DNA from 4 places in the Burkholderia sp. AU33423 genome. Region 2 is predicted to be linked to each of the others. Evidence: riboswitches for the same ligand, from Rfam matches in the RefSeq annotation. Region 2 holds a riboswitch; each other region holds the start of a gene.
What was found. Region 2 has a riboswitch for cobalamin ahead of cobG (precorrin-3B synthase). Riboswitches for the same ligand answer to the same signal wherever they lie in the genome.
Positions count from the first base shown of each region.

Region 1: linked by a shared signal. The riboswitch ahead of CFB50_RS13600 (FecCD family ABC transporter permease) and the one ahead of cobG (precorrin-3B synthase) in region 2 are both predicted to bind cobalamin.
Region 3: linked by a shared signal. The riboswitch ahead of CFB50_RS26470 (TonB-dependent receptor domain-containing protein) and the one ahead of cobG (precorrin-3B synthase) in region 2 are both predicted to bind cobalamin.
Region 4: linked by a shared signal. The riboswitch ahead of CFB50_RS31265 (CbtB domain-containing protein) and the one ahead of cobG (precorrin-3B synthase) in region 2 are both predicted to bind cobalamin.

Region 1 covers NZ_NKFH01000005.1:245,157-250,810, reverse strand. Annotated here, with positions in the region: gene lgt (prolipoprotein diacylglyceryl transferase) at 1-559, shown strand, start outside; gene CFB50_RS13625 (SIMPL domain-containing protein) at 669-1,409, opposite strand; gene CFB50_RS13620 (EVE domain-containing protein) at 1,590-2,051, opposite strand; RNA gene ssrS (6S RNA) at 2,121-2,302, opposite strand; gene CFB50_RS13610 (cell division protein ZapA) at 2,384-2,698, opposite strand; gene CFB50_RS13605 (ATPase) at 2,695-3,045, opposite strand; cobalamin riboswitch at 3,200-3,450, shown strand; gene CFB50_RS13600 (FecCD family ABC transporter permease) at 3,493-4,608, shown strand; gene CFB50_RS13595 (ABC transporter ATP-binding protein) at 4,605-5,420, shown strand; gene cobT (nicotinate-nucleotide--dimethylbenzimidazole phosphoribosyltransferase) at 5,473-5,654, shown strand, end outside.
Region 2 covers NZ_NKFH01000004.1:1,388,086-1,393,739, reverse strand. Annotated here, with positions in the region: gene cbiE (precorrin-6y C5,15-methyltransferase (decarboxylating) subunit CbiE) at 1-1,069, opposite strand, end outside; gene CFB50_RS09160 (hypothetical protein) at 1,211-1,507, opposite strand; cobalamin riboswitch at 1,650-1,840, shown strand; gene cobG (precorrin-3B synthase) at 1,948-3,312, shown strand; gene CFB50_RS09150 (precorrin-8X methylmutase) at 3,305-3,931, shown strand; gene CFB50_RS09145 (precorrin-2 C(20)-methyltransferase) at 3,928-4,662, shown strand; gene cobJ (precorrin-3B C(17)-methyltransferase) at 4,659-5,654, shown strand, end outside.
Region 3 covers NZ_NKFH01000007.1:1,755,884-1,761,537, reverse strand. Annotated here, with positions in the region: gene CFB50_RS26475 (YdeI/OmpD-associated family protein) at 1-361, opposite strand, end outside; gene CFB50_RS26470 (TonB-dependent receptor domain-containing protein) at 598-2,526, opposite strand; cobalamin riboswitch at 2,869-3,061, opposite strand; gene CFB50_RS26465 (AraC family transcriptional regulator) at 3,151-4,209, opposite strand; gene CFB50_RS26460 (hypothetical protein) at 4,377-4,721, shown strand; gene CFB50_RS26455 (Dabb family protein) at 4,711-5,343, shown strand; gene CFB50_RS26450 (NADP-dependent oxidoreductase) at 5,393-5,654, shown strand, end outside.
Region 4 covers NZ_NKFH01000007.1:2,842,491-2,848,144, forward strand. Annotated here, with positions in the region: gene CFB50_RS31250 (MFS transporter) at 1-1,300, shown strand, start outside; partial or broken gene CFB50_RS31255 (5-methyltetrahydropteroyltriglutamate--homocysteine S-methyltransferase) at 1,400-1,732, opposite strand; gene CFB50_RS31260 (CbtA family protein) at 1,821-2,543, opposite strand; gene CFB50_RS31265 (CbtB domain-containing protein) at 2,557-2,766, opposite strand; cobalamin riboswitch at 2,801-2,938, opposite strand; gene CFB50_RS31270 (histidine phosphatase family protein) at 2,988-3,575, shown strand; gene CFB50_RS31275 (inorganic phosphate transporter) at 3,761-5,353, shown strand; gene CFB50_RS31280 (IS256 family transposase) at 5,465-5,654, shown strand, end outside.

The DNA of each region.
Region 1 (5,654 bases), on a different contig from region 2:
GATGATGCTGTTCGCGTGGCAGCGCAAGCGTCACTGGCTGCAGGTCACCGATTTCGTCGCGCCGATGGTGCCGACCGGGCTCGCGGCCGGCCGGCTCGGCAACTTCATCAACGGTGAGCTGTGGGGCCGCGTGACCGATCCTTCGGCACCGTGGGCGATGCTGTTCCCGGGCGCGATGCGCGACGATGCGGCATGGTTGCCGAAGCATCCGGAGCTCGTCGAGAAGTGGCATCTTGCCGACGTGTTCATGCAATACCAGATGCTGCCGCGCCATCCGTCGCAGCTCTATGAAATCGCGCTCGAAGGCATCGCGCTGTTCTTCGCGCTGTTCTTCTTCGCGCGCAAGTCGCGGCCGATGGGTGCCGTGTCCGCGCTGTTCCTGATCGGCTATGGCCTCGCACGCTTCACGGTCGAGTTCGCGCGCGAGCCCGACGACTTCCTCGGCCTGCTCGCGCTCGGCCTGTCGATGGGGCAGTGGCTGTCGCTGCCGATGATCCTCGCGGGCGTCGCGCTGATGGTCTGGGCGTATCGCCGCCGCGCGGCGAATGCCGCGGCGTGATGCGATGCCGATGCACGTGCGATCGGCGCGTGCATCGGGACCATGCAGGTAAACAAAACGCCGGCCCTCGGGCCGGCGTTTTTCATTTCGGACTGCCGTGCGCTGCGCGTTACTTCATCTGCACGGAGCCGTTGACGGTGACCGACACGGTGGCCTTGCCGCCTTCGACCGCGATCGGTGCGCTCATCTTCGCGCTGTCCATCGGCGCCGCGGCCATCGCCATCATGCGCGGGTACGGCTGTACGTTGCGGCCGCCGCCGACGTTCACGTCGCGGATCGTGTAGCTGCCGTAACCGAATGCTTTCGCGGCTTCATCGGCCCGGGCGCGGAACGACTTGATCGCTTCGGTCGTCAGCTTTTGCTCGGCCGCGCGCTGCGCTTCGGGCGACAGCGAGAACTCGACGTTCGCGACCTGCATCAGGTTCGACAACTGGCCCGCAAGCTTCGACGCGGCAGCGAAATCGCGTGATTCGAGCGCCACTTCAGTACGACCGCGCCATGCGGAGATCTTGCCGTCACGATCGGTGCTCGGGTACACGGAGAATGCGCCCGTGTGCGCGGTGACGCCCGATATGCCCTTTGCCTGCGACAGCGCTGCATCGGCGCGCTGGTTCAATTGCGCGGTGAGGCTGCCCGGATCCTTGGCCTGCTGCTCGTAGAACAGCGTGATGTGGATGATGTCCTGCGGCACGTCCGCGCTGGCCTGCGACGACAGCGACAGCACGCCTGCCGGCTCCGGAAAGTGCGGGTTCGCGGTTTGCGCGTGCGCGGCGGTCGACGCGAGCGTCAGCGCGACGGGAACGGCGGCGGCAAGGGCGAGCGACAGCGCGAGTGCGGATTTCTTGGTCATTGTTGGACTCCTTGTGCGAGGGCGTGCACGCGGATTGCGCGTGCACGACGCGGGCGTACCGCGCGACGAAAAAACGACAGCCGGCCTGATCGGCCGACAGCGGTTGCTTAGGCCGCGCGACAGTGCCGCGAGTTCCGTGCCGGCGGCGCGTACTGACCAGATTTGACCTTTGGCGCGCGCCTACTTCATCAGCTTTTCGGTGATGAAGCGCCATTCGGCGCGCGTGACCGGCGTGATCGACAGCCGATTGCCGCGCGCGAGCACGCGCATGTCGGCGAGTTCGTCGTGTTCGCGCAGCGCCGCGAGCGGCACGAGCGGCGACTTCTTCACGAAGCGCACGTCGACGAGCAGCCAGCGCGGTGCTTCCTGAGTCGACTTCGGGTCGTAATAGGGGCTTTTCGGATCGAACTGCGTGGGGTCGGGGTAGGGCGTCGACGACACTTCGGCGAGACCCGCGATGCCCGGCTCGGGGCAGCTCGAGTGATAGAACAGCACGCCGTCGCCGATCTTCATCGTGTCGCGCATGAAATTGCGCGCCTGATAGTTGCGCACGCCGGTCCACGGCAGCGAGCGCTGCGGTGCGTTGGCGAGATCGTCGATGCTTGCTTCGTCCGGTTCGGACTTCATCAGCCAGTATTGCATGGATCGTGATCGACGCAGAAAGGGCTGTTGCAAAAGGAAACGGCATCGGGAGTTCCCGATGCCGTTGGATAGGCCCCCGCCTTGGCCGCTAGGCCGGCATCCTGAACCTGAGGTTCAGAATTGGTCGCAGTTAGCAGCACTTCGGGTACATCAGACAGAGTGACGCGCGCGCCCGTGCTACAAATTTCCGCAACCGTGCACATGGCATTGGTTCAAGGAATATATGACCTTGGCGAACCAGGCAGGGAAGCTGACTGAACTGTGATTCGATGCGCCAATTTGACCACCGTTGATCGCCGAGATCAAGGGGAATCGACGCATCGATTAAAACGTTACTGCGTCTCGTGCTGTGCGAGCACCGCGCCGAGCTGTTCGTTCATCTGGTGCATTGTACGACGGATTTCCTCCGCCGGAAATGCTTCACCGTGCCGCACGCTCGTTTGCAGTCGCAGCAATTCGGACGCCAGCGACAGCGCCGCCATCACGGCGATGCGATCGGTGCCGCGTACCGAGCTGTTCGAGCGGATTTTCGACATTTCGGCGTCGACGCGCGCGACCGCTTCGAGCAGCGCCGCTTCGGTCTCGGCCGAGCAGGCGAGCCGATAGGCCTGACCGAGAATCGAGACTTCGATCTGCTTGGTGCTCATGCATGTTCTCCGTGGCTGGCCGCGTCATCGCCATCCGTACGCGCCTGCGCATCCAGCAGGTCGAGCTGGTTGTCGGCTTGCTCCACACTTTTCGAGCGCGGCAGCTTTTCGAGAATCGCGTTCAGTTTCACCTGGGCGTCGTCGATCTTTGCCGACAGCGTGTCACGCTCGGCCGCAAGTGCATCGCGTTCGTCGCGCAGTTGCGCGAGTTCCGCGCGGACAGTGTCCGCATCCGCGCGCAATTGCGCGACCTGCTCCTCGAGCGCGAGCCGTTCCGAGTGATAGCGCTTGTTCAGCGAAATCAGACGGCCAATATTTTGAGATAGGGTTTCGAGTTCGTTGAGCATTTGCTGCGTCCTCTAAAGACCCAGCATTTTAGCGCGGAATAACGCGCAATCCGACATCTGTAACGTTTCCAGTCGTAACACCCCTGCTTCTTGCCGCGAATCAGCGCGTCCCGTGCGTGTCCGGACGCTTCCTTGACGCTCGCGCGACCCGCTCCTAAACTGGCGCCGCCTCGGTGCTCGCGCGTGGAACGCGCGGTTAAACGGGAAGCAGGGCGCGGGCGCCGGAAGCCCGCCAACCTGCGCTGCCCCCGCAACGGTAAGCGGCCGCGTCTCGTGACGCAGGCCGGCTCGGGCGCGTTTCGCGTGCAGGTCCTGCATGCGGACGCGGGCCACTGCGCGTGATCGCGCGGGAAGGCGAGCCGGACCGCCGCCAGCCCGGATACCGGCCGAGACGGGGAGCCCGCACGGGCTTCGTGACGCGCGGCCTGCGGGGAGGCGGGGCGCGCAATGCTTCACGGAATCTTCTTCGATGCTGACCCCAATCGTCCGCGCGGCGCTCACGTCACGACCGGCCCGCTGCCGCAAGCGGGTGCGCCGCACGTCGTGTGCGGCGCCGTGCGCGGCATGAGCGCCGCGCGCGCCACCGCGATCTGGACCGCGCTGGCTGCGGCGGTCGCGTTGCTGTTCGTCGCGTCGCTGTCGATCGGCAGCGTGCCGATGTCGCCATGGCAGGCGCTCGCGTCGCTCGTGCCGCATGGCGGCGACGCGCTGTTCGCCGATATCGTCCGCACGCTGCGCCTGCCGCGCGCGCTCGCGGGCTTCGCGTGCGGCGCGCTGCTCGCGCTGGCCGGTGCACTGTTGCAGGTACTGTTGCGCAATCCGCTCGCGGAGCCGTACGTGCTCGGCGTGTCGGGTGGCGCGGCCGGCTTCGCGCTCGTCGCGATGATCGCGGGTGGCGCGTGGTGGCTCGTCGATGCGTCGGCGTTCGCCGGCTCGCTCGTGTCGGTCGCGCTCGTGCTCGGTCTCGCGCGCCGCGAGCTGTGGCGCGGCGAATCGCGCGATGCGTCGCCGCGGTTGCTGCTCACGGGCGTCGTGATCGCGGCAGGGTGGGGCGCACTCGTCACGCTGCTGCTGTCGCTCGCGCCCGATGCACGGCTGCGCGGGATCATCTTCTGGCTGACCGGCGACCTGAACGGCGTGACTGCGCCGTGGTTCGCGTGGGGGGCGCTGTTGGTGGCCGCCTGCGTCGCGCTGCCGGCCGCGCCGCAACTGAACGTGCTGCTGCGCGGCGACGCGACCGCGCTCGCGCTCGGCGTGCCCGTTGCGCGCCTGCGCGTGCGGATCTATCTCGTCGCGTCGCTGGCCGCCGCGGCAGCGGTGACGACGGCCGGCACGATCGGCTTCGTCGGCCTCGTCGTGCCGCACGCGCTGCGGCTCGCCTTCGGCAATGACCAGCGAATGCTGCTGCCGGCCGCGATGCTCGCGGGCGGCGGCGGCGTGATGGCGGCCGACCTGCTCGCACGCACGGTGATCGCGCCCGCGCAACTGCCGGTCGGCGTGATGACCGCGCTGATCGGCGTGCCGGTGTTCCTGTGGATGTTGTTGAGGAGGCCGATGCGATGACGGGGGCCGCACTGCACGCCACGGCCGGCGACATGAACTACGCGGCCGTCGGCCTGACGCTGAAGGCCGGCGCGCGTACGCTGCTCGACGGCTTCACCCAGGTGTTTCGTCCCGGCGAGATCTGGTGTGTCGCCGGGCCGAACGGCGCGGGCAAGACGACGCTGCTCGCGACCCTCGCGGGGCTGCAGCCGCCGGCCGGCGGACACGTCGAGGTCGACGGCCGGCCGCTTGCCGCGTGGCCACCCGAGCAGCTTGCGCAGCGTCGCGCGCTGATGCCGCAGCAACTGCACGACGCATTCAGCGCGACAGTGTTCGACACGGCGCTGCTCAACCGCTTTCCGTATCTCGGCGGCTGGGGCTGGGAGCGCGACGGCGACCGCGCGGCCGCGCGCGATGCGCTGGCGACATTCGACCTGACCGCGCTCGCGTCGCGTGACGTGCTGTCGCTGTCGGGCGGCGAGCGGCAGCGCGTCGCGCTGGCCGCGACGCTGTGCCAGGACGCGCCGTCGATGCTGCTCGACGAGCCGCTCGCCCATCTCGACCTGCATCACCAGATCGATTGCCTGACCGCGCTGGCCGCTTGGCTCGACGCGGGCCCGCGCACGGTGCTGTTCTCGTGCCATGATCTGAATCTCGCGCGGCGTTTCGCGACGCATGCGCTGTTGCTCGACGGCCGCGGCCACGCGTGGGCCGGCCCCGTGCACGACGTGCTGACGCCCGAGCGCGCGACCGATGCGTTCGGTTATCCGCTCGTGCTGATCCGCGAGAACGGCCGCGATGCGCTGCTGCCGGCGTGGCCCGAGCGACAATGATCTTTCCTTTTCCGATGCGCGGCGCATACCGCGCCAACGATACGGCTTTTCGATGACGACCCCGACCCCCTTCCCGCCCGCGATCGCGCCGCTCGACGATGTGTTGCGCAAGCGCCTGCAGCACGTGATCGACCACAAGACCAAGCCGCCCGGCAGCCTCGGCCAGCTCGAGGCGATCGCGTTGCAGGTCGGCCTGATCCAGCACACCGAGCGGCCGGTCGTGCAGCGTCCCGT
Region 2 (5,654 bases):
TCATCTCGCCCTGCAGCGTGACCGCGTTCGCAACCAGCCGGCCGCCGGGCTTCAGCGTTGCCCAGCACGCGTCGAGCACACCCGGCGCGGTCGCCCCGCCGCCGATGAAGATCGCGTCGGGCGCGGCGAGCCCCGCGAGCGCATCGGGGGCGCGGCCCGCGACGAGCTGCAGGCCCGGCACGCCGAGCGCGTCGCGGTTGTGCTCGATGAAGCGCTGCCGCTCCGCATGCGCTTCGATCGCGATCGCCTGGCAGGACGGATGCGCGCGCATCCATTCGATGCCGATCGAGCCGCTGCCGGCGCCGACGTCCCACAGCAGCTCGCCGGGCGCGGGTGCGAGACGCCCGAGCGTCATCGCGCGCAGGTCGCGCTTGGTGAGCTGGCCGTCGTGACGGTACGCATCGTCGGGCAGGCCGGGCGTGAGCGCGCGGCGCGGCGCGTCGGGGCCGGCCAGGCAGTCGAGCGCGACCAGGTTGAGCGCGGCGGTTTCGTCGATGCGCCAGTCCTGCGCGAGCCCGTCGAGACGCCGCTCGAGCGGGCCGCCGAGATGTTCGAACACGCTGATGCGCGTCGGCCCGAAGCCGCGTGCGACGAGTTCGGCCGCAACGGCGGCCGGTGTGCGGCCGTCCGCGCTCAGCACGAACAGGCGGCGCCCGGGCAGCAGGTGACGCGCGAGCGTCGCCAGCGGGCGGCCGACGAGCGAAACCGCGCCGACATCCTGCAGCGCCCAGCCGAGGCGCGCGGCCGCGAGCGACAGCGACGACGGCGCGGGCAGGACGCGCCATTCGTCGGGGGAAAGCTGGCGCGCGAGCGTGGCGCCGACGCCGAACAGCATCGGGTCGCCGCTGGCGAGCACGCAGACGGGCGACGCGCGTCGAGCCAGCACGCCCGCCAGATCGAACGGCGACGGCCACGCTTCGCGCGCGGCCGGCAGCCGCGCGGGCAGCATGTCGAGATGCCGCTTCGCGCCGACGACGAGCGTCGCGTCGAGCAGTGCGCGCCGCGCGCTGCGTCCGAGCCCCGCGTAACCGTCGTCGCCGATGCCCACTACCGTCAGCCACGCCGTCATGCACCCTTCCCCATCGTTCGATTCCCTACCGTGTGTTGCGATGCGCGGCGGCCGGGCCGCCGCGCGTTGATTCGTTGATGATTCTGATCCGCTCCCGCGCCGTGCGTGTCGCCCGCCCGCCGGGGCGATACGGCGACGACGTCAGCCGCGTGGCACCGGGCCAATCAACACCAGCAAGCCAAGGACCATGCCGCCGATCGACGCGATCAGCAGCCAGCCGAGCAGCAGCCACATCAGCGGCCGCGGCCCGCTTGTCCTGTACAGGAACGTGCCGCCCGCCACGATCGGCACGCCGAGGCCGGCGAGCCCGACATTCTTCGGCCACTCGGCCAACGGCGCAAGCGGGATCAGCATGCACGCGAGCAGCATCCAGGCCGGGATGGCCAGCAGGCCCAGCGCGATGCCCATGCCGAACAGCTCCGTCCTGCCGAGTTTCATCGCGGATTCCGGCGGTCGCCGGTCTGGTGTCGAGCCGCCAATCGTACCATTTGCGAGATAGCGAAAAACCGGTTGCAGCCGTGCTGCGACGCGGTTGTGCAACGTATCTCCGATGCCGGATCGTCGCGAAAATCGGGTATCCTACGGCCGTTCGTTCGCCGGTGCCCTTCGGGGCCGAAGAGGGAACACAGGGCGCGCCACGCGCCGCTGTGGCTGCCCCCGCAACTGTAGACAGCGAGCCGATCTCCCCCTCATGCCACTGGTTCCACCGGGAAGGCCGGGAGCCGGCGCCGACCTGTCAGCCAGGAGACCTGCCGGCCAGAAAGTGCGTGCGTGCCAGTCGGCGTCGGGCGGGGTGTACCGATGCGTTGGCCGCGGCGCGACACTGTCCCGGTACCCCGTTGAGTTCCGCCCCCGTTTCGATTCCTGCGTCGCCCATCGTGCGCCCGTCGGCCTGCCCGGGGCTCGTGCGCGTGGTCGCGGCCGCCGACGGCGGACTGTGCCGGATCAAGCTGCCGGGCGGCCGGCTCGATGCGCGCCAGGCACGGGCGATCGCCGCCGCCGCGCGTGCGTTAGGCTCCGGCGCGATCGACGCGACCAATCGCGCGAATCTCCAGCTGCGCGGCATTCGCGACGGCGCGGCCGACGCGCTGACGCGTGCGTTGCTCGAAGCGGGTCTCGGGCCGTCCGTCGACGCCACCTCGAAAGCAGCCGCCGATACGGCGGCGCTCGCCGCGAGCGACGACGTCCGCAACGTGATGCTCAGCCCGCTCGCCGGCCACGACCCTGCCGCGCTCGTCGACAGCCGCGCGCTCGCCGCGCCGCTCTTCGACATGCTGGCGCGCGAGCCGCGTCGCGGCGAGCTATCGCCGAAATTCTCGATCCAGCTCGACGGCGGCGAATCGGTTGCGGCGCTCGATCATCCGCACGACATCTGGCTGGCCGCATGGCGTCGCGGCGACGGCGCGGTGCGCCTCGCGGCCGGGCTGGCGGGTTGCCCGCCGGTCACGCATGGCGACCAACCCGCTTTGGTCGACGTAGCGCCCGATCAAGGTATCGCGCTGGTGCGCGCGCTGCTGCTCGCGTTCCTCGATCTTGCGCCGGCCGACGTCACGCGGATGCGCACCCTGCTTTCAACATGCGGTGAACACGCGCTGCTCGAACGCGCGCAGCACTATGCTCCCTTCCCGCTCGCGGCCGATCCCGCGCTCACCGGCTGGCGCCGCACGCGCACCGACCCGACGCTGCGTTTCGGCGTGCGCCCGTCGCGCGAGGCGACGCGTTGCAACGTCGGCGCCCAATTCGTGCTCGGCCGGCTCGATGCCGCCCAACTGGAACGGCTCGCCGCGCTGGCCGAAAGCGACGGCGACGGCACGCTGTCGATGACGCCATGGCAAGGCGTATTCCTGCATCGCGTATCGCGCGAACGCGCACCGGCCGCGCTCGATGCGCTCGCGTCGCTCGGCCTCGTCTGCGTGTCGTCCGATCCGCTGGCGACGCTCGTCGCGTGCGCCGGCAGCGCGGGCTGCGCGAAGGCGCGCGCCGACACGAAGCACGACGCACTCGCGCTCGCCGCCCGCATCGGCCATGCAGTCGACGTGCACCTGACCGGCTGCGAGCGCCACTGCGCGCTGCCGCATCCCGCGACGCACACGCTCGTCGCGGTTGCGCCCGCGCACTACGACCTTTACCGGCGCGACGCCGCTGCGGGCCTTGGCGCCCCGCTCGCGCGCCATCTGACGATTGACCAGGCCGCGGCCCGACTGACGGACGCGCGGCACAGCCAGGACACCACCGATGCTTGACTACATTCGCGACGGGCAGGAAATCTACCGCCAGTCGTTCGCGACGATCCGCGCCGAGGCCGACCTGTCGCAGGTTCCGCCCGACCTCGAGAAACTCGCGGTGCGCGTGATCCATGCGTGCGGGATGGTCGACGTCGTCTACGACCTGCGCTTCTCGGCCGGCGCCGGCACGGCGGGCCGCACGGCGCTCGCAGCCGGCGCGCCGATCCTGTGCGACGCCAGGATGGTCGCCGAAGGCATTACGCGTGCGCGGCTGCCTGCCGACAACCGCGTGATCTGCACGCTCGGCGAGGCGGAGGTGCCCGATCTCGCGCGGCATCTCGGCAACACGCGTTCGGCCGCCGCGCTCGAGCTGTGGCGTCCGCATCTCGCGGGCAGCGTCGTCGTGATCGGCAATGCGCCGACCGCGCTGTTCCACCTGCTCGACATGATCGACGCCGGCGCGCCGCGCCCCGCGCTGATCCTCGGTTTCCCGGTCGGCTTCATCGGCGCGGCCGAATCGAAGGCGCTCCTCGATGCCGACAGCCGCGGCGTGCCGTACGTCGCCCTGCTCGGCCGGCGCGGCGGCAGCGCGATGGCCGCTGCGGCGGTCAACGCACTCGCGACGGAGGTCGAATGACGACCGCGCGCGGACGCCTGTTCGGGGTCGGTGTCGGCCCCGGCGATCCTGAACTGATGACGATCAAGGCGCTGCGTGTGCTGCAGGCCGCGCCCGTGGTCGCGTATTTCGTCGCGAAGGGCAAGAAAGGCAATGCGTACGGCATCGTCGAAGCGCACCTGCAGGACCGGCAGACGCAACTGCCGCTGGTCTATCCGGTGACGACCGAGGCGCTGCCGCCGCCGCTGTGCTACGAGACGGTGATCGCCGACTTCTACGATACGGCCGCCGAGGTCGTTGCCGCGCATCTCGACGCAGGGCGCGACGTCGCGGTGATCTGCGAAGGCGACCCGTTCTTCTACGGCTCGTACATGTACCTGCACGACCGCCTCGCGCCGCGCTACGACACCGAGGTGATCCCCGGCGTGTGCGCGATGCTCGGCGGCACCGCGGTGCTCGGCCAGCCGCTCGTCTATCGCAACCAGAGCCTGTCGGTGCTGTCGGGCGTGCTGCCCGAGCACGAACTGCGCGAGCGGCTCGCGCGGGCCGACGCGGCCGTCGTGATGAAGCTCGGCCGCAATTTCGACAAGGTGCGGCGGGTGCTCGACGAGCTTGGGCTCGCGAAGCGCGCGCTGTATGTCGAGCGCGCGACGATGGCGAGCCAGCGCATCGTGCCGCTCGACGAAGTCGATCCGATGGCGTCGCCGTATTTCTCGCTGCTCGTCGTGCCGGGGGAAAAATGGCAAGGATGACCACGCCGCCCGCGATCGTGATTCTCGGCGCGGGCGCGCTCGATACCGCGCGGCGCATTCAGGCGCGTTATCCGGGGGCGCTCGTGCACGGCCTCGCGTCGCGCGTCGCGGCCGATGTGCCGTTCGACGATCTCGGCGCGCACCTGCGCGAACTCTATGCGCGCGGCCTGCCGATCGTCGCGCTGTGCGCGGCCGGCATCGTGATCCGCTGCATCGCCCCCGCGCTCGCCGACAAGGGCGTCGAGCCGCCCGTGCTCGCCGTGGCGGAAGACGGCTCGGCGGTCGTGCCGCTGCTGGGCGGGCTGACGGGCGTCAACGTGATCGCGCGGGAAATCGCCGCATGCGTCGGTGTCGCACCGGCGATCACGACGAGCGGCGAACTGCGCTTCGGCGCGTGCGTGCTCAATCCGCCGGAAGGCTATGCGCTCGCCGATCTCGCGCAGGGCAAGCGCTTCGTATCCGATCTGCTCGCGGGCGCGTCGACGCGCATCGACGGCGCGGCGCCGTGGCTCGACGATGTCGCGCTGCCGCGCGACGACGCGGCCGCGCACGCGATCCGCGTGACCCCCGATGCATGGCGCGGTACGCGCGACGAACTCGTGATTCATCCGCGCAGCGTGGTGGTCGGCGTCGATGCGCAGGCTATCCACGGCGATGAAGCGCTCGCTGCGCGGATCGACGTCGCTCTCGATTCGCAAGGTCTCGCGCGGCTGGCGCTCGCGGCCATCGTTGCGCCCGCATCGGCAATCGGTGATGCCGTGCTGGAAGACGCGGCGAAAACGCTCGACGTGCCGCTGCGCTTCGTCGATGCCGATACCGACGCTGACGCTGACGCTGACGCTGACGCTGACGCGACAGATGATGCGGCCACCCTGCTCGGCCGCGCGTTGCGTGTCGCGCACACGCTGCGTGCCACGACGAACGGCATCGCATGCGCGGTCGCGTCGCATCCGGTCGATCCCGCCACGCTCGGCCTTGTGCGCGGCCGCCTG
Region 3 (5,654 bases), on a different contig from region 2:
TATAGGCAGCCTGCCAGCGGCCGTCCTTTCTGGCTTTCTCGATTTCGCACAAGCCGGGCGGGCGCATTCTGCCTGCGGCGATCAGCGCTTCAGCCCTGTCTGTGTTGAGTTTGGACCAGATGCTTTTTGCGGAGCGCGGGGTGAAGCGTTGCAACCAGTATTGCTCGCTCTCGGCCCGCTTTTGACCATCGATCCAGCCATGGCAGAGGGCGCTTTCCAGCGCCTGTTCGTAGGTGACGGTGCGCTGGCCGGTGCCTTTTTTCGCCAGACGCAGCCATGCTCCGGCCGAAGTGGTGCCGTTTTGCTCTAACCAGTTTTCCCATTCGGCCTGACTGGTAAAGGTTAGCGCGCATTCGGTCATGTCACTGTCCTGAATGGTTGACTACATGTGCGGGGAGGGCGTCCGCAGTCTAACAGTGTTGATACGGACGGCAACGTGCGCGGTGCGACGAAAGACTGGCCGCTCGGTTGCCGTCAGTCCGTCGCCCGGTTTTGGGGTGGCATCACCCGTTTCAAGCATCGGTCGCGCAGGCATCGGATACGCCGTTTCAAATGGGAGGCCTCGCCACCTATCCGGCCAAAGCCTCCCCATCCCCGTCAGAACGTATAACTCACCTTCCCGAACGCCGTCCGCCCAAGCGTGTTGTACCCATACGCGGTCATGTACTGCCGGTCGAACAGATTCGACACCGTCGCCGACACCGTCAGGTGTGAATTGATCCGGTACGACGCGCGCAGGCCCACCGTCAGATACGAAGGCAGATAGGTCGAATTCGCCGGATCGTCGAACGTCGTGCCGCCATAAAGCAGCGACGCCCCCGTGCTCAACGCATGCAGGTGCAGTTCATCCCACGTGTGATCGATGTTGAGGCTGACCGTCTGGCGCGGCCGGCGGTTGAGCCACGAGTCGTTGGTTTCGTCCTGCGGATTCAGGATCCCGACCGCGAGGCTCACCGGCGTCGAGCGGCCGATCGTCCCCTTGTACGACAAGTCGATGCCACGAATATGCGCGCGGCCGATGTTCATCGGCGAGAACGTCGCCGGGTTGTACGCGATCAGGTTGCTGACGCGCGTATCGTAGATCGCGGCCGTGAACGTACCGTACGACGTGTTCGCATCGACCGCAGCCTCGACCGACGTGCTGCGTTCCGGGCTGAGGTTCGGATTGCCGTAGCCGGGGTAGTACAGGTCGTTGAACGACGGCAGCTTGAACGCATTGCCGTACGACACACGCGCCGTGTACACCGGCGTGATCGCCCACGACAGCGCCGCGTTACCCGTATTCACGGATTGCCCGGCGATGATTTCATGACGCCCCGCGAGGAACATCGTCACGCTGCCGAGCGTTGCCGACTGGTGCAGCGAGAACGCGGAATCGTTGCGCGTCGGCACGCCGTTCGGAATGTCGACCGGCAGGAATGCCTGCTCGCGCGTGAAGTCGTATGCGAGCTTGGTTTCGCCCGACAGCGGCAGCCCGAACAGATGGAATCCGCGCGCCTGATGCGTCAGCGACGTCGACGTGCTGATGCGCTGCGAATTGATCTGGTCGGTCGGGATGGTCGGATCGCTCGCGTAGATGAACCCGCGATCGTTCGCATAACCGAACGACTGGTCGAACTGCGTGTCCGGCGTGATATCGAGGTGGAACGCGATACCGGTCGTCAGCTGATGATCGAGCTGGCGGTTCGCAAAGCCGCGGTTGTCGTAGGACAGATCGGACCGGTGATACAGCGCGAACGTCGAGATCGACCAGTTGTCGCGCGCGTAGCCGAGGCGCGCGTCGAGATCCTGCGCGTGGTACGGGTTGCGGCCCGCCTCATGCCCGTACGCGAACGGCCGCGTCGCGTCGATGCCGGCCGTGTTGTACGAGTGCAGGCCGAGCGAGTAGGTGAGCCCGCCGAGCGCGGCGAGCGGCCCGGTCGACGGCACCGTGCCCGACGTGCGCAGCTGCGTGTCGAACGTCTTGTTCGACCCGCCGCCGAACGACACGGTGGTCTGGTTCGGCTGGTTGGCCGCGCGGCGCGTGAAGAGCTGCACGACGCCGCCCATCGCATTGGCGCCGAACGACGCGGCGGCCGGCCCCGAGATCACTTCGACACGTTCGAACGCTTCGGTCGGCAGGTCCGCCCACGGCGCGATGCCGGTGGTCGGCGAGCCGATCCGGATGCCGTCGATGAACACGGCGACCTGGCTGGCCGACGAGCCGCGGATGCTGACCGACGCGGACGAGCCGGGCCCGCCGTTCTGCGAGACGGTCACGCCGGGCAGCGTTGCGAGCGCCTGCGTGATGCTCGGGTCGCTCGGCGACAACCGGTCGAGATCGGTGCGCGTGAGCACCTGGGTCGTCGCATAGCGCTGGTCGAACGACTCGGGCAGGCGGCGTGTGTCGGTCACGTTGATCGTCTGCAGGTCGGCGCCTTCGGCGGCCGGGGCCGGTTGCGCAACCGAGGTGTCGCCGGCTGCGTGGGCGAGCGGCGAGAGAAGCGCGGTCGCGGCGGACGTGGCAAGGAGGTGTCGAATCTTCATGAGGCTGTCGTTGTGGTCGGGCTGCGCATGCGTCGATCGTGGGCGGGCGGCGGGCAGCGCCGGTTTTGTTATCGGTGAGCGGGTTATCGCGCGACCGGGCCGAGCGGGCCGCGGTCGCGAGCATCGGCGCGGCACATGCCGGCGGACGCGATCAATACGGAGCGGCGCGCGCGAGCAGGCGGGCCGTGCATGCCGGCGGCGTGCCGGCGCGACGCTTCCGGTGAGGAAGCGGATGCGGTAACAGTGGACATCGGGCGGATCCTGAGGTCGGGCCGTCCATGCAACGGGCGACCGCCAATAGCGGTGCCTGGCGCGCCGGGACACCCCGCCCGGTGCGGCTGCTTGGACCTCGGGTCGATGGCAGGTCTCCTGGCTCGCGGGTCGTCATTCGTGCCGGCCTTCCCGGTTTCCCAGTGGCATGCAGTGGCACGGATTCGCCGCTCACAGTTGCGGGGGCAGCCGCAGACTCGAGGCGCGGCCTCTCCTGCGTTCCCTTTTGATCCCATCCCTGGGAACGATCAGCGCGCAAGGGTAATGGCGTGCGCTCCGGCGCGTCAATTGTCGGGCCGTGCGGGGATGCGAAAAAACGTCATCGGCGCGCAAAAACTTTCGAAATCCTTTCCTTCATGCGTCGATGGCGCGTTTCATGTCTGACGAAATGGCGTGGTTTGCTGCCATGCAATCGCGCCGAAACCGGCTCGGGGCGACACCCGTCCACCTGACGAACGCGCGACGGAATGCTTCCTCGCCGCCGAACCCGAGATGCGCGGCGATCCGTGCGACCGGCCAGTCCGACTCGCGCAGGCAGCGTTGCGCGGCCTCGGCGAGACACTGCTCCCGCAGCACGTGATAACCGCTGCCTTCGGCGACCAGCCGCCGCCGCAACGTCGCCTCGCTGACGCCGAGCCACGCGGCCAGCTCGGCGAGTGCCGGCAACGCCTGCTCGTGCGCGAGCGCCGCATCGAGAAAGCCACGCACCTGCTGCGCCCACGACACGACGGCCGGCGCCGCATCGATCAGGCGAAACGGAAAATCGACGAGAAACGCGTCGAGCTCGGCCGGCTGCCGGGTCACGCGGCACGCGAGCCGTGCGGCATCGAACGCGAAGCCGTAGGTCTGACGGCCGACCTCGACGGGCGCGTTGAACAACCCGAGCAGCGGCATCGCGTCGTCGCGGCGCGGATGGCCGAGCCAGACGTCGGTCGGCCGCAGCGGCTGCCCGATCAGCCAGCCGAACAGCTGCAGATAGCAGAACAACCCCGTCAGGTCGACGAGGCACGCGGCCGGGCTGCGTGTGCGGCGCAGCGAATCCATCCGGAACGTCGCGCGCCCGTCGCGCACGGAGAGCGACAGCGCGCCGGCGCGCGGGGTCAGCATCTCGCCGAATTCGCGCGCACAGCGGATTGCGTCGGCCAGCGTCGCGCAGCTCAGCAGGCAGCGGCACATCAGGTCGACTTCGCGCTTGCGCATCGGCGGGTGGCCGTCGCCGCGCGCGACCTGGGCCTCGAGGCGTTCGATCGCGTCGCGGTACAGCGCGACGAAATCGCCCGGCGTCGCTGCCGGTGGCGGCGGCTGTGCATCACGGTCGGCCGGCGGCGCGCCGCTGCGCGTGAGTTCGCTCAGCAGGCGCGCACCGAAGCCCGGCAGGATACGGCTGCGGGCCGGGATGGCGCGCTGTTTCATGAGTTTCCCGATCTGATCGTTGCGACAGGGGGCGGTGAGCGGGCCGGTAGGGGTCTGCGAACCGTCGCCACGCAAGAATGCTATCCACGCCGCCCGCCTTCGGCCTCGCCGGAACGGCGTAGGCCGGCTGCGCATCCTTGTCACGAACGACCACGGACGACACGCGAATGATCCAGATCGTAGATGAAATCACGCTCGCGCCCGAGCGCATTCCCGACGTGCTTGCACTGCTGCGCGACCGTTACCTGCCGGGCCACGCGGCGCGCGGGCTGACGGCGGCCGGCCGCTGGGTGTCGCCGCCCGTCGCGGTGCCGGGGCAGCCGAGCACGCTGTGGCTGACCTGGCACGTGGCAGACGCGCCGGCCTATTACCGGATGCGCGCGCTGACGGATGCCGACGTGGTCGGATTCTGGATGGCCGTCGACGCGCTGTGCGACGTGCGCCGCCGCCATGTGATGACGGATGCCGATGCGCCGCTGCACGCGCTGGCGGAGGTCGAGCATGCGGCATGACACGGCACAGGTATTCGTGTCCGCGGATTGCCATGCCGGCGCGATCGAGCATGCATTGCACGAAGCCGCGCACACGCTGGCTGGCCCGAAGCGGGTGGCATTGGCACGCAATCTGGACGGCAGCTGGGGCGCGGGAGACTACACGCTCGACGTGCTGCGTGACGCTTCGGCGGCCGACGGCGCGGCGGATTTTGCGGCGCTCGCTCAACTGCCGGGAATCGAGCGCATCGACAGCGCCGAATGCCGCGCGATCGGCGGCGGCCTGCGCGAACCGGCGCTGCGCGACGGCGTGTGGCGCACGCTGATGCTGCGCGTGCGGCCGCAGACCAGCCCAGCTCAGATCGCTGCGCTCGAACGCGAACTGCTGCAGATGCCCGCGTTCATGCCCGGCATCCGCAACTGGCGGCTGAGCCGGATCGAGACGCCCGGCGCGTGGACGCATGTTTGGCAGCAGGAATTCGCGCACGTCGGCGATCTACTCGGCGAGTACCTGATGCATCCCTATCACTGGGGCTGGGTCGATCGCCGGTTCGATGCTGAAAGCCCCGACTGGACGGTCGATGCGATCTCGCATGCGTTCTGTCCGCTCGCGTCGAGCCTGCTGGCCGACACGGCGGCGTGACGCGCAGCCCACATCAAGCCGACAACAAACAAGCCCTGGAGACACGAAGATGCGAGCCCTGTTGATCGACCGCGTCGGTCATTCCGACGCCTTGCGGATGGCTGACGTGCCGGCACCGACGCCGGGCCCCTGCGACGTGCTGATCCGCGTGGCCTACGCGGGCGTCAATCCCGCCGACTGGAAATGCCGCGAAGGCTACCTCGGCGCATTCATGCAATACACGTTTCCGTTCGTGATCGGCTTCGACGCGGCGGGTGTGGTCGAAGCGGTCGGCGACGGCGTCGACGGTTTCGAACCCGGCATGCGCGTGT
Region 4 (5,654 bases), on a different contig from region 2:
GCGGGCGGCGCTCGCGTCGTTCGTCGGCACCACGATCGAGTGGTACGACTTCTATAGCTACGCGACCGCCGCCGCCATCGTGTTCGGGCCGCTGTTCTTTCCCGGCGAAAACCGCTTCATCAGCCTGCTCGCGTCGTTCGGCTCGTTCGCGGTCGGTTTCTTCGCGCGGCCGCTCGGCGGCGTGATGTTCGGCTACCTCGGCGACCGCTTCGGCCGCAAGCGCTCGCTGCTCGCGACGCTGATGCTGATGGCCGTGTCGACGGTCGCGATCGGCCTGCTGCCGACTCATGCGCAAGCCGGGGTGATCGCACCGATCCTGCTCGTGCTGATGCGCGTGCTGCAAGGCATCGCGGTCGGCGGTGAATGGGGCGGCGCGGTGCTGCTCGCCGGCGAGCATGCGCCGGAAGGCAAGCGCACGTTCTTCGCGTCGTTCGCGCAGCTCGGCAGCGCGAGCGGCCTGATCCTGTCGATGCTCGCGTTCGGCGCGATCAGCACGCTGTCGAAGGAAGACATGATGAGCTGGGGCTGGCGCGTGCCGTTCCTGGCAAGTTCCGTACTGCTGATCGTTGGCTTCGTGATCCGCGCGAGCGTGTCCGAGTCTCCCGAGTTCGAGGAAGTCAAGAAGAGCGGCAACATCGCGCAAAAGCCGCTGCGCGAAGCGCTCAAGTACTGGCCGCTGCTGCTGCTCGCGATCGGTGCGAACGTGTACGGCATCGCCGGCGTGTATTTCAGCAACATCTTCATGATCAGCTACGCGACGCAGTTCCTGTCGCTCGACCGGTCGATGGTGCTGCATTGCATGACGATCGTCGCCGTGCTGCAGTTCGTCGTGCAGCTCGCGGCCGCGTTCCTCGCACAGCGCTTCGGCACCACGCGCGTGCTGCTGATCACCGGCGCATGGGCCGCGATCGTCCCGTTCGTCATGCTGCCGCTCGTACACATGGGCACGCCGCTGTCGATCACGGTCGGCGTCGGCCTCGCGACGCTCGCGGAATCCGGCTACTACTCGGTGGTCGCGGGCTTCGTCAGCGGCATCTTCGTCGCGCGCATCCGCTACACGGCGATCTCGATCGCGTACCAGGTGTGCGGCGCGCTCGCCGGCGGCCTCACGCCGCTCGTCGCGACCATCATCGCGCAGAACACCGCGCCGCAATGGTGGCCGCTCGCGCTCCAGTACACGAGCGCCGCGATCGTGTCGTCGCTGTGCGTGTGGCTGATCTCGCGCCGCGTGAGCATCGACGATGCGGGCGCGCCCCGCAAGACGGCCGACACGTTGCCGCGCGCAGCACGCACGGCTTGACGCACACGCGCACCGGCCCGGCAGCTTCGCCCGCCCGGTGCTCGTACATCTGGGGGCGGCCGTCTGGCCGCCCTTCCTGTTTTCCGCACCGCGCCCCGATCAGTGCACCTGGTTGCGCAGCGTCTTCGCGGCGGCGACCATGTTCGTCAGCGCCGGAATCACTTCCGCCCACTGGCGCGTCTTCAGGCCGCAGTCCGGGTTCACCCACAGGCGTTCCGCCGGAATCCGCTCGGCCGCCTTCTTCATCAGGCCGACGATGTGCGCCTGCGTCGGGATGTTCGGCGAATGAATGTCGTACACGCCGGCCCTATTTCGTTCGGATTCCTGCACGCCGTTCGCGGTGATGCGGAACGATTCGACCGCCCACTTCAGGTACTCGCCCCACTGCGCGCGGCGCAGCGGCAGCCGCGCAGCGCGGCCTCGTCGATCGACTATCTGGCCGCGTTCGTCGCGCTGGCACGCGAATCGACGTGGAGCGCGCCGCGCATGCTGCGCTAGGCGCGCCCCGTAGCAATGCGCGTCAGGCGGCGCGCATGCCGATGCGTTCGGTACGCTCGACCCATGCGCCGAACAGCAGGCCGATCGTCGTCCACATGATCGCCTGCATGCCGATGGCCGCCACGCGGAACTTCCACAGCAACGCCGCCGGGAAATCGGCCGGCAACTCGCTGACCGACGGCAGCCCGATCTGCACGGCCGCGATGATCGCGACGAACACGAGCCCGGCGACGATCGACGCGTTCCACTGCCCGAGCTTCGCCAGCAGATGGCGGCGCACGCTGACCGAGAACACCATCGTCGCGACCGAGATCGTGATCATCAGGAAGAACAACCCCGTGCGATAGCCGATCGTGTCGGGGTCTCCGACCGACGGCGGATTGGCCGGGTACTTGATGTTCGGCACGATCACGAGCGCGACGAACGACGCCAGCGCAAGCCACGCAGCCAGCGGCCGTGCCGGGAGACGGCTGCCTCGGCCATACGCATACGCAAAGACCAGCGAGAACAGCCCGCCGAATGCCGCGCCGTAGGTCACGACGCCCGTCAGCAGACCGAGGCCGGCTTGCGTGTGGCGGCTGACCAGTTCAGGTTCCGGTGCTTCGCCTCGGGCGGCTTCGGCTTTTTCTTCGAAGGAGATTGCCTGATCGACTTGCGGTTCGCCGACGATTTTCGCGAAACCGAACGTGAGGAGGCCTGCGGCGATGCCTGCGAGCATCCCGCGCATGAGCAGCTTTCCGACCATCGTGAACTCCGCGTCAGTGGCAGGGGAAGCCGAGCAGATGGCGGCCGTCGTGGACGAACTCGTGGACATACATGCCCGGCACGAGCGACGTCGCCCCTTGTTCCGCACCGACGAAGTACAGCGCGAGCAACAGGATCAAGCCGACGAACACGGCCCACGGCAACAGTTCACGGACGGGGATGGGTGCCGGCACGACCGCCGGCTTCAGCACTGCTTCGCTCATGGATGCACCTCAGGGGGAATCGCGCCCCGACAAATGTTGGATGGGTACGAAGGCAGGTCTGGCTTCCGGGATCATGGATCACCGGTTACAGTGGCGCGACCGCGCCGGGATTGCACCGGCTTCCGCGTTTCGTATCGGGCGAATTGTACGCGCGAACGTTCGCGTATTGAAGCGGCGGCAGGTGATCGAATTCACTCGTCCCGGCCCATCCGAAAATCGACATGAACATGCATGCCTCGCTGCGCCTGATCGCACACGCCTCGACCCGGGCAATGCGCACCGGTACGTTTCCCGACGACGACCCGCTCGACGCGCACGGGCTCGCCGACGCCGCGGCGCTGCACGATCGGTGGGCACGCGTGACCGGCGCGCTCGTGCTGTGCAGCCCGGCCCGCTGTGCGGTGCAGACCGCCGATGCGCTCGGCCTGCATGCCGACATCGATGACGCGCTGCGCGACATCGACTACCGGAACTGGCGCGGCAAGCGGCTGCACGACCTCGCGCGCGACATGCCTGACGAAGTGGGCGCGTGGATCGGCAATCCCTGCGCGTCGCCGCACGGCGGCGAATCGTTCGATGCAGCGATGCGCCGCGTCGGCACATGGTTGAACGCGCTGCAACACGGCCGCGACATCGTCGCCATCACGCATGCGCCGATCGTTCGCGCGGCCGTCGCACATGCCATGCGACTGGATCCCGGCGCGGCAACCCGCATCGACGTCGCACCGCTGTCGTGCACGACATTCGCTGCGGCGCCGCACGGATGGACGTTGATCGCCGACGACGATCGGCGCGACACTGCGACGTAGCCGCCTGCCATGTTGCGTTCGCGATATCGACCACGACACAAGCCGACGTGTCGCGTCGTATTGCAATTGCCTGGCGATGTTCACCTTACATCGCTGTAAGACACGCCGCCCGTTGTCCCTGCTGTCATCAAACTGACTGCTAGCCGAAGCTAGGATCGGTCGCGGTTCCCTTACGAGATACCGTCATGAATCAGCCTGCTTCGTCTGCCCCGAGCAATTCGGGTTCCGTCGAGCGTACCAAGCAGCTCGGCTATGCCGTCTTCCTGCTGGTGCTCGCGATCGGTGCGGTCTATATCGCCACGCACCTGATCGACGATCTGTCGCCGATGCGCGAAGGATCGCTGTTCCCGTACCTGATGCTCGGCGCCGCGCTGCTGATCGCGCTCGGCTTCGAATTCGTCAACGGTTTCCACGACACCGCGAACGCGGTGGCGACCGTGATCTATACGCACTCGCTGACACCGAACGTCGCGGTGATCTGGTCCGGCCTGTGGAACTTCCTCGGCGTGATGATCTCGAGCGGCGCCGTCGCGTTCGGCATCCTGCAACTGCTGCCGGTCGAGCTGATCCTGCAGGTCGGCAGCGGTGCGGGCTTCGCGATGGTGTTCGCGCTGCTGATCGCCGCGATCGTATGGAACCTCGCGACCTGGTATTTCGGGTTGCCGTCGTCGAGCTCGCATACGCTGATCGGGTCGATCATCGGCGTCGGGCTGATGAACCAGCTGATGCACGGGCCGTCCGGCACGAGCGGCGTCGACTGGGGCCAGGCGCTCGGCGTCGGCAAGTCGCTGCTGCTCTCGCCGTTCGTCGGCTTCCTGTGCGCGGCGCTGCTGCTGCTCGTGCTGAAAACCCTCGTGCGGATTCCGGAGCTGTACAAGGAGCCGCCGAAGGACCAGCCGCCGCCGTTCTGGATTCGTTGCCTGTTGATCCTGACCTGCACGGGCGTGTCGTTCGCGCACGGCTCGAACGACGGGCAGAAAGGGATGGGACTCATCATGCTGATCCTGATCGGCACGGTGCCGACCGCCTATGCGCTGAACAAGGCCGTCACGCCGGCCGAGACACAGACCTTCGTGGCGGTCGCGAACCAGGCAGCCGCGACGTTCGGGAAGTACACGAACGGCGTTGCACCGTCCGCGAACCCGCGTGCCGACGTCGAGCTTTACGTACAGCATCGCGAACTGACGCCTGCCGTGATCCCCGCCGTGCAGCAGTTATCCGCGTCGCTCGCGACCGCGGTCGGTGCATCGGGCTCGATGGCGGCCGTGCCGCAACGTGACGTCGACAACGTGCGCAATACGATGTATCTGGTGTCCGAAGCCATCCGCCTGATCGAGAAGTCCGGTCAGCCCGCGTTCGCCGCCGACGACAAGCTCGCGATCGACAACTATCGCAAGCAGCTCGACCACGCGACCAAGTTCATCCCGACGTGGGTGAAGGTTGCGGTCGCGATCGCACTGGGCCTCGGCACGATGGTGGGCTGGAAGCGGATCGTCGTGACCGTGGGCGAGAAAATCGGCAAGCAGCATCTGACGTACGGACAGGGCGCGTCGGCCGAACTCGTCGCGATGCTCACGATCGGCGCGGCCGACGTGTACGGATTGCCGGTGTCGACGACGCACGTGTTGTCGTCGGGCGTCGCGGGCACGATGGCGGCGAACGGATCGGGCTTGCAGTGGGGCACGGTGCGCAGCCTCGTGCTGGCGTGGGTGCTGACGCTGCCGGCGTCGATCGTGCTTGCCGGCGGGCTCTATTGGCTGTTCCGGTCGGTGGCGTAAGCGGTGATGCGGCGGGGGCCGGCAGGAGCCGGCCACCCGCCGTAGAAAATTCGGAGCCTGTCAGATTTTTAGTGTGCCGAGGTCATGAGACGATAACGGAAATAACGTCCTATGACCGATGTAACAGTGACCAAGAAGAGCAAGAACCCGAAGGCGCCGAAGCTGTTCCCCGATGAGCTAATCGATCAACTGCTTGCCCAGGTACAGAGCAAGGACGCCGAGTCGATCCTGGGCGAATCGGGCCTGGCCGGCCAGCTCAAGAAGCAGCTGGCCGAGCGCATGCTTGCAGCCGAGTTGAGCC